2 regions of the Ensifer sp. Root558 genome follow, and region 2 is predicted to be linked to the other one. Evidence: riboswitches for the same ligand, from Rfam matches in the RefSeq annotation. Region 2 holds a riboswitch; the other holds the start of a gene.
What was found. Region 2 has a riboswitch for S-adenosylmethionine ahead of ASD63_RS15605 (O-succinylhomoserine sulfhydrylase). Riboswitches for the same ligand answer to the same signal wherever they lie in the genome.

Region 1 (4,768 bases), on a different contig from region 2:
ATTTGAACAGATTTTCCTTCATTTCGGCGCAAAACTCATCTAAACGCTAGCGCAACATTCTTCTGAAATCGAAGGCCTGAAGTTATGGAAAAATTCGTCAAGCTCACCGGTGTCGCTGCCCCCCTCCCCGTCGTCAACATCGACACGGACATGATCATTCCGAAGGACTACCTGAAGACGATCAAGCGCACCGGCCTTGGCAAGGGCCTCTTCGCCGAAGCCCGCTACAATGAAGACGGCTCGGTCAACCCCGACTTCGTGCTCAACAAGCCGGCCTACCAGAACGCCAGCATTCTCGTTGCCGGCGATAACTTCGGCTGCGGCTCCTCGCGCGAGCATGCTCCGTGGGCGCTGCTCGACTTCGGCATCCGCTGCGTGATCTCCACGTCCTTTGCCGACATCTTCTACAACAACTGTTTCAAGAACGGCATCCTGCCGATCGTCGTCAGCCAGGCTGACCTCGACAAGCTGATGGACGACGCCTCGCGCGGCTCCAACGCCATCCTCTCGGTCGACCTGGAATCCCAGGAAATCACCGGTCCGGACGGCGGTTCGGTCAAGTTCGAGGTCGACGCCTTCAAGCGTCACTGCCTGCTGAACGGCCTCGACGACATCGGCCTGACGCTGGAAAAGGCAACCGCCATCGACAGCTTCGAAAAGACGGTCGGCGCCGCGCGCCCCTGGGCTTAAAACGAAGATATGGCGCGCAAGCTCATCTCCTCGGGCTCGCCCTTCGAAAAGACGGCAGGCTATTCGCGTGCCGTCGCGATGGGTGACTGGTGCTTCGTCTCCGGCACGACCGGCTATGACTACGCCACCATGACCATGCCCGAGACGGTGGAAGAGCAGGCGCGCAATTGCCTGAAGACGATCGAGGGCGCGCTGAAGGAAGCGGGCTTCTCGATGAAGGACGTGGTGCGCAACCACTATTACGTCACTGATGCCAGCTTCGCCGACCGGGTGTTCCCGATCTTCGGCGAAGTCTTCGGCGAAATCCGCCCGGCCGCAACGATGATCGTCTGCGACCTGATCCGCCCGGAAATGCTGATCGAGATCGAGGTCACCGCGCTTCGCGGCTGACCCCTTGATCGCGCCCACCCTCAAAACGATTCCGATTTAAGCCATTATGCGATAGTCCATAGGGCATGACTTCGCCTGACTTACGCTGAACCGGAAGACGCCCATGCAATTTCAAGGCACCGCCGACTATATCGCCGACAAGGACCTGATGATCGCCGTCAACGCCGCGATCCGGCTGGAGCGCCCACTGCTGGTCAAGGGCGAGCCCGGCACCGGCAAGACCGAGCTTGCCCGCCAGATCGCCGCCGCCCTTGGCCTCGAACTCATCGAATGGAGCGTCAAGTCGACGACCAAGGCACAGCAAGGCCTCTATGAATATGACGCCGTGTCGCGGCTGCGCGACAGCCAGCTCGGCGACGAGCGTGTCAACGAGGTCCGGAACTATATCCGCAAGGGCAAGCTCTGGCAGGCCTTCGAGGCCGATCGCCGCGTGGTGCTTCTGATCGACGAGATAGACAAGGCCGACATCGAGTTTCCGAACGACCTGTTGCAGGAGCTCGACCGCATGGAATTCCATGTCTACGAGACCGGCGAGATGATCGGCGCGCGTCACCGGCCGATCGTCATCATCACCTCCAACAACGAGAAGGAGCTGCCGGACGCGTTTCTGCGCCGCTGCTTCTTCCACTATATCCGCTTCCCCGATGCAGACACGCTCGCCCGCATCGTCGAGGTGCATTATCCCGGCATCCGCAAGACGCTGCTTTCGGCGGCGCTCGCCGCCTTCTACGACATCCGCCAGGTGCCGGGCCTGAAGAAGAAGCCCTCCACGTCAGAGGCGCTCGACTGGATCCGCCTGCTCGTCGCCGACGAGGTCGATCCGGCCGACCTCAGGGCCGATGCCAAGACCATGCTGCCGAAGCTGCATGGTGCGCTCCTGAAGAACGAACAAGACGTGCACCTCTTCGAGCGCCTCGCCTTCATGGCCCGCCGCGACGGATGAGGCCGGACGCGCACAAGGTCCTGATCTACGCCACCTGGCAGGACCGCCTGCTGGTCTTCGACGAGCCGGATTTCCCAGACATCGAGCTGCAGGTGCCCGGCGGTACGATGGAACCAGGCGAAAGCCCGGAGACATCGGCTCAGCGGGAATTCATCGAGGAAACCGGGCTGACGCCGCCGGAAGCACTCACCCATCTCGTCACGCAGGACTACCACTACCCGAAGGACGGCAGGACGATCTGTCATCGGCGGCACTACTTCCACATCGCCCTTGCCGGCGAGCAACGGCAGACCTGGATACATCAGGAAATGACGCCCTTTGGCGGCGGTGACCCGATCCGCTTTCGTTTCTTTTGGCTCGGTATCGATCAGGCTGACCGCCGGCTGGGTTATGGCATGCGGGATGCTCTACGCCTGCTGCAGACCAGCCACTCTCCCTGACCCTCTCCCCGCAGGCGGGGAGAGGGGACGAGGACGACGGCTGCCCCCAAGCCGAGACGTGCCGACAGCGAACCCGGCTACCAAGATGGGCCGAACGGCCGCTGAGCTTAACTCGTGGAACGATCGGGTGCGGCAAGGCCACTTCTCCCCGCCAGCGGGGAGAAGTCGCAGCAGCGGGATGAGGGGCAGCCGCCCCCAACGCGAATCGTTTTTCTTGACCCCCGCGGCCCACTCGCGCTATCAAATTCTCCGTGGTGATTTGGCCGGCCGGCTTGCAGCCACGTTAAACAAGTCGCTAAAGGGCCGAGGAAAGTTGGATTTCCGAGGACCGGTCGCGATCAATCGCTGCCGGTTTTTTTGTATTGATCGAGTGGAAGCCCATGCCCATCAAGATTCCCGATACGCTGCCCGCCTTCGAAACCCTCGCGCATGAGGGCGTGCGGGTGATGACCGAGACCGTGGCGATCCGTCAGGATATCCGCCCGCTCCAGATCGGGCTCCTGAACCTCATGCCGAACAAGATCAAGACAGAGATCCAGATGGCGCGCCTGATCGGCGCTTCGCCGCTGCAGGTGGAACTGTCGCTGGTGCGCATCGGCGCGCACCGCGCCAAGAACACCTCGGAAGATCACCTGCTCTCCTTCTACGAGACCTGGGAAGAAGTGCAGGGCCGCAAGTTCGACGGTTTCATCATCACCGGCGCCCCGGTCGAGACGCTCGAATACGAAGACGTCACCTATTGGGACGAGCTGAAGCGCATCCTCGACTGGACCGAGACCAACGTGCATTCGACGCTCAACGTCTGCTGGGGCGCGATGGCGGCAATCTATCACTTCCACGACGTGCCGAAGTATCCGCTGAAGGAAAAAGCCTTCGGCGTCTATCGTCACCAGAACCTCAACCGCTCCTCCGTCTATCTCAACGGCTTCTCCGACGATTTCGCCGTCCCCGTTTCGCGCTGGACCGAAGTGCGCCGCGCCGACATCGACAAGGTGCCGAGCCTCGAAATCCTGATGGAATCGAAGGAGATGGGCGTCTGCCTCGTGCACGAGAAAAAGGGCAACCGGCTCTACATGTTCAACCACGTGGAGTATGATTCGACCTCGCTGTCGGACGAATACTTCCGCGACGTGGATGCGGGCGTGCCGATCAAGATGCCGCACGACTACTTCCCGCACAACGATTCGACCCTGCCGCCGCAGAACCGCTGGCGCAGCCATGCACATCTCTTCTTCGGCAACTGGATCAACGAGATGTACCAGACGACGCCCTACGATCTCGCGGAGATCGGCACCGGGAAAAGCTGAGGTCAGATGTTCATTCCCTTCTTCCTCGAACTCAAGGCAGCGAAGGTCCCGGTCACGCTCCGGGAATTCCTGTCCTTGATCGAGGGGATGGAGGCGGGCATCGCCACCTTCGACGTCGAAGCCTTCTACTATCTGGCGCGCACGGCACTGGTGAAGGACGAACGCCATATCGACCGCTTCGACCGGGTGTTCCAGCACTGCTTTTCGGGTCTCGAAGCAGTCAACCCGATGGAAGCGAGCGAAGAGGCGGTCATCCCCGAGGATTGGCTGCGCAAGCTCGCAGAGAAGCATCTGAGCGAGGAAGAAAAACGCCTGATCGAGGCACTCGGCGGCTTCGACAAGCTGATGGAGACCTTGCGCCAGCGGCTGCAGGAGCAAAAGGGCCGCCATCAGGGCGGCTCAAAATGGATCGGTACCGCCGGCACCTCGCCCTTCGGCGCCTATGGCTACAATCCCGAGGGTGTGCGGATCGGCCAGGACCAGTCGCGCCACCGCCGCGCCGTCAAGGTTTGGGACCGGCGCGAGTTCAAGGATTATGACGACACGATCGAGCTCGGCACGCGCAACATCAAAGTTGCGCTGAAGCGGCTCCGACGCTGGGTGCGCCAGGGTGCCGCCGACGAACTCGACCTCTCCGGCACCATCCGCGCCACCGCCGAACACGGCTATCTCGACGTGGTGACGAGGCCGGAGCGCCGCAATGCGGTGAAGCTTCTGATGTTCTTCGATATCGGCGGATCGATGGACGATCATATCCGCATCGTCGAGGAGTTGTTTTCAGCGGCCCGCAGCGAGTTCCGCCATATGGAGCATTTCTACTTCCACAATTGCGTCTACGAGGGCCTGTGGAAGGACAATCGCCGCCGCCGTGTCGACATTACCCGTACGACGGAAGTGCTGCGCACCTACGGCGGCGACTATCGCGCCATCTTCGTCGGCGACGCTTCGATGAGCCCCTATGAAATCAGCCACCCCGGCGGCTCGGTGGAGCACTGGAA
Region 2 (4,768 bases):
GACGGCATCGAGCCGGAACAAGCGGAGCGGACCTGCGAAAGCGCCGGCAAGAGCTGGCCCTGCGGCATCGTCGCGCGAACCGCCTTCAGAAACTTCCTGCGCGCACGTGCGGTCAGCTGCGATCTGCCCGAAGGAGATTCCGGCCCTTCGGCCACCGCCTCCTGCACGCTTGGCGGACAGGATCTTGCCACCTGGCTCGTCGACAATGGCTGGGCAACGCCGGTTCCCGGCTCGACCCTCGAAAAACGCGCCGACGCAGCACGCCAGGCGAAGCTCGGTTTTTACGGTGACGATCCGCGCGACCTCAGCCACACGCCGATGACATTCGACGATCCGACCCTCGGCATCGGAGTGGACGCTTCGCAGCCGGACTTGTAAATAGCCGCGACAATTCCCAGCTCTCGACCGTCTGCCGAAAGCGGCAGACGGCTCAACTCTTTGAAACGACGCAATTCCGGATCAGGAACCGTCCCATCCCTGGAATCGCTCTACCGCCGGAAAGCCCATGCAACCAAGCCTCAGCCACCACGAAGCTCTCATCTATGTCATGGTGATGATGTCGGCGGTCGACCGCGAGATGAGCGACGACGAGTTTGCCCGCATCGGCCGGCTGGTTCAGTTCCTGCCCGTGTTCGACGGCTTCGACGAGGACAGCCTCGTCCATATCGGCCATGAATGCTCGGCGCAGCTGGCGGCGCCCGAGGGGCTCGACATCATGCTCGAGATCGTGCGCGAAGCGCTGCCGGAGAAGTTCCACGAGACGGCCTATGCGCTCGCCGTCGAGATCGCGGCCGCCGACCAGCGCATCCGCAACGAAGAAATCCGCCTGCTGCAGTTGCTGCGCGACCGGCTTGGCCTCGACAAGCTGACCTGCGCCGCTATCGAGCGCGGCGCGCTCGCCCGCTTCCGCCGATAGGCCGGCCGGTGATCACGCCGAAAAGTTCTGGCGCCTAGTAGATTCCGTTCGGGAAGTAGCGCAGGTAGATTTCCTCCAAGCGGCCGCTGCGCGACAGCGCCAGCAGCGCGTGATCGATCGCCTGGGTCAGGGCAGGCTCGGACTTGCGGTTCATGATCGTCAGGCCTTCACCGAGGAAGCGCTGCGAGAAGTAGGCGCCATCGACAAGCGTGCAGCAGCCGCCAGCAGCGCTACCCGAGATCCAGAAGGACAGCTGCATGCCGTCGGAAAACACCGCCGGCACATCGCCCTTCTGCAGAGCCGTCAGCATGGCCTCGCGGTCGGGATAGACCTTGGCCTCGATCTTCGGGAAAAACGCCTTGAACATCGCCTCATGCGTGGTTCCGGCGACGACACCGACCGGCTTCCCCTTGAGATCGCTCGGTGCCGAGACTGCGCCGGCCGCCTTCGTATTGACGGCGAAGCGCGCTGGAAGCCGCATGAAGGCGCGGGAAAAGCCGAAGCGTTGGCGCAGTTCCGGACCGACGGCGATACCGGCGGCCACCGCCTCGCCCTGCCCCTCTTCCAGTGCCGGCAGCAGCTCCGCATAGGTCACGGCCTGGATCTGGCATTTGGCCTCGATGTCGAGCTCGCGGCAGATCTCGCGCACGAGATCGACATGAAATCCCGAAAGCTTGCCGGACTGGTCGATGAAGTTGAACGGCGGAAAATCCACCGTCGTCAAGAAACGCAGGCGCGCCAGGCCCGTGAGATCGGGCTTGGCGATGCGTTCGCGCGCGTCGAACAGCAGCGGCAGATCCTTAGCCTCGGCCGCAAGCGGCGTCGCGATCAAGGATGCGCAAAGGGCGAAAAGGGAAAGAACTTTCATGGGCAGCGGCCGGCACGTCTCATGTGGCAGGGGCGGCCCTTGGAACCGCGGTGATTCATCGAGCGGTAAAGTAACCGGCCGCAGCGCAGCTGACCATAGGCCACCACGAGAACGCGGTTACACAAGGAACGGGACGAGGAAGAATGGAGCGGGTGATCGGGATCGAACCGACGACATCCAGCTTGGGAAGCTGGCGTTCTACCGCTGAACTACACCCGCGGTGCCTGCGAAATTTCCCGAACCGGGGCGATCTGTCAAGCACCCTTGCGCGGGATTGCGTAAGGGGCGCTTCGAAATCCCCTACTCGGCGCGGAAATGCTTCGAGAGCTTCAGGCCCTGCGCCTGGTAGTTGGAGCCGACGCCGAGGCCATAGAGACCATCCGGCCGTTCCAGCATGTGTTCGTAGATCAGGCGGCCGACGATCTGGCCGTGTTCGAGGATGAACGGCACCTCGTGGCTGCGCACTTCGAGCACGGCCCGGCTGCCCGTGCCGCCGGCCGAGGCATGGCCGAAGCCCGGATCGAAGAAGCCGGCATAATGCACGCGAAACTCGCCGACCAGCGGATCGAACGGCGTCATCTCGGCCGCATAAAGCGGTGGAACATGCACCGCCTCCCGCGAGACGAGAATGTAGAACTCATCCGGATCGAGGATCAGTTCATCGCGGCCGCGGCTGTAGAGTGGCTCCCAGAAATCAAAGATCGCGTGCTGCGCTTTCTTGTCGACGTCGATGACGGCGGTGTGATGCTTGCCGCGATAGCCGATCAGGCCTTCGGGCCCGGTGCCCTTCAGATCGATCGACAGCGCGATGCCGCCGCCGCTGACGTTCGGCTTGTCGCTCGCCACCAGCACGTCGCTCTCGTGCAGCGCCTGCAGTTCCTGCTCCGACAGGATAGACTGGCCCATGCGGAAGCGGATCTGCGACAGGCGCGAGCCGCGGCGCACGACGATCGGGAAGGTGCGCGGGCTGATTTCGAGATAGAGCGGACCGCTGTAGCCGGTCGGGATCTTGTCGAATTCCTGGGCGCGATCGGTGATGACGCGGGTGAAGATGTCGAGGCGACCGGTCGAGCTTTTCGGGTTGGCCGAGGCCGACATGCCCTCAGGCAGTTCCAGGCTTTCCATCAGCGGCACGATGTAGACGCAGCCCGTTTCCAGCACCGCGCCATCGGTCAGATCGACGACGTGCAGCTTCAGCCGGTCGAGCTTGTCGGCAACGAGGTGAGACGGGCCTGGCATGAAGCTTGCGCGGACGCGGAAAGCCTTCGAGCCTAGGCGCAGGTCGAGGCTTGCCGGCTGGATCTGATCGTCATCCAGCGGCTTCTCGCTTTTGAGGCGTCCCGATTCTAACAGCGCGGCGATCGCGCGATCGGCCAAAATCCCAGTGTCGCGGCCCATTGCAGTCCTCTTTTCAGTTGCGAGACAAAACCAAACTCCGGGAATTGACGCAAGCGTACCCTGGCAGTATTGAAGCTTTATCCCGTGGTGATTTGGCCGGTCGGCTTGCAGCCACGTTAAACAAGTAGCTAAAAAGGCCGGGTGTCAAACCGGCCCTTCACGCGGCCGGTTTTTTTGTTTTTGAAAGTGACCGTCACATGAGCAAAAACTGGCGCCCCGCAACGCAACTGGTCCATGGCGGGACCACCCGTTCCCAGCACGGAGAGACCTCCGAGGCGATCTTCCTTACCCAGGGCTTTGTCTACGAGACGTCGGAAGCTGCGGAAGCTCGTTTCAAGGGCGAGACCGAAGGCTTCATCTACGCCCGCTACGGTAGCCCGACCAACGACATGTTTGAAAAGCGCATGTGCATGCTGGAAGGCGCCGAGGATGCGCGCGCCACGGCATCGGGCATGGCTGCCGTCACCGCCGCCATTCTCTGCCAGCTGAAGGCCGGCGACCACATCGTCGCCGCCCGCGCCCTCTTCGGCTCCTGCCGCTGGGTGGTCGAGACGCTGGCGCCGAAATACGGCATCGAGTGCACGCTGGTCGACGGACGCGACCTCGCCAACTGGGAAAAGGCGATCCAGAAGAACACCAAGGTCTTCTTCCTCGAAAGCCCGACCAACCCGACGCTCGAAGTCATCGACATTGCCGGCGTTGCCAAGCTCGCCAACCAGATCGGCGCCAAGGTCGTCGTCGACAACGTCTTTGCGACGCCGCTCTTCCAGAAGCCGCTGGAACTCGGCGCCCATATCGTCGTCTATTCCGCCACCAAGCATATCGACGGTCAGGGCCGTTGCCTCGGCGGTGTCGTGCTTTCCGACAAGGAATGGATCAACGAGCACCTGCACGACTACTTCCGCCACACCGGCCCGGCGATGTCGCCGTTCAACGCCTGGACGCTGCTGAAGGGCATCGAGACGCTGCCGCTACGCGTGCGTCAGCAGACGGAAACGGCCCGCCGCGTGGCCGACTTCCTGGCAGAACAGCCGCAGGTCGCCAAGGTCATCTATCCTGGCCGCAAGGATCATCCGCAGGCCGACATCATCGCCAAGCAGATGACCGGCGGATCGACGCTCGTCGCCTTCGAACTGAAGGGCGGCAAGGATGCAGCCTTCGCGCTGCAGAATGCGCTGGAGATCGTGCGCATCTCCAACAACCTCGGCGACAGCAAGAGCCTGATCACCCATCCGGGAACGACCACGCACAAGAACCTGACCGACGAGGCCCGCGAAGAGCTCGGCATTTCCGCCGGAACCGTGCGCTTCTCGGCCGGCATCGAGGACAGCGACGATGTGGTGGAAGATTTCGCCCGCGCGCTGAAGGCCGTGAAGGCCTGATTTTACGAAGACACGGCCGCCGTGATCAACGGCGGCCGACGCCCCTTGCCGGCCGTCACGAGATGGTTTCCGGCGGCGCGGCGCCAAGGTGCCAGGCACGTTTCACCCGCTCGATCGCGTCAGCACGGCCATCCGTCCCATCATGGGATCGCACAATCTTGCCGTTATTCTTGACGAAACCATCTTGCTGTAGAATACCCTGAA

Region 1: it holds a riboswitch for S-adenosylmethionine, as region 2 does, so the genes downstream of both, metA (homoserine O-succinyltransferase) here and ASD63_RS15605 (O-succinylhomoserine sulfhydrylase) in region 2, are expected to answer to the same signal.

What each region holds. Positions count from the first base shown of each region.
Region 1 is NZ_LMGC01000033.1:295,403-300,170, reverse strand. Features, by position in the region: gene leuD (3-isopropylmalate dehydratase small subunit) at 85-690, shown strand; gene ASD63_RS25370 (RidA family protein) at 700-1,080, shown strand; gene ASD63_RS25365 (MoxR family ATPase) at 1,184-2,023, shown strand; gene ASD63_RS25360 (NUDIX domain-containing protein) at 2,020-2,463, shown strand; SAM riboswitch at 2,705-2,782, shown strand; gene metA (homoserine O-succinyltransferase) at 2,844-3,770, shown strand; gene ASD63_RS25350 (VWA domain-containing protein) at 3,777-4,768, shown strand, end outside.
Region 2 is NZ_LMGC01000012.1:464,441-469,208, reverse strand. Features, by position in the region: gene ASD63_RS15630 (thermonuclease family protein) at 1-378, shown strand, start outside; gene ASD63_RS15625 (tellurite resistance TerB family protein) at 506-916, shown strand; gene ASD63_RS15620 (transporter substrate-binding domain-containing protein) at 951-1,784, opposite strand; tRNA gene ASD63_RS15615 (tRNA-Gly) at 1,929-2,003, opposite strand; gene ASD63_RS15610 (2'-deoxycytidine 5'-triphosphate deaminase) at 2,085-3,182, opposite strand; SAM riboswitch at 3,257-3,335, shown strand; gene ASD63_RS15605 (O-succinylhomoserine sulfhydrylase) at 3,380-4,564, shown strand; gene ASD63_RS35100 (hypothetical protein) at 4,620-4,768, opposite strand, start outside.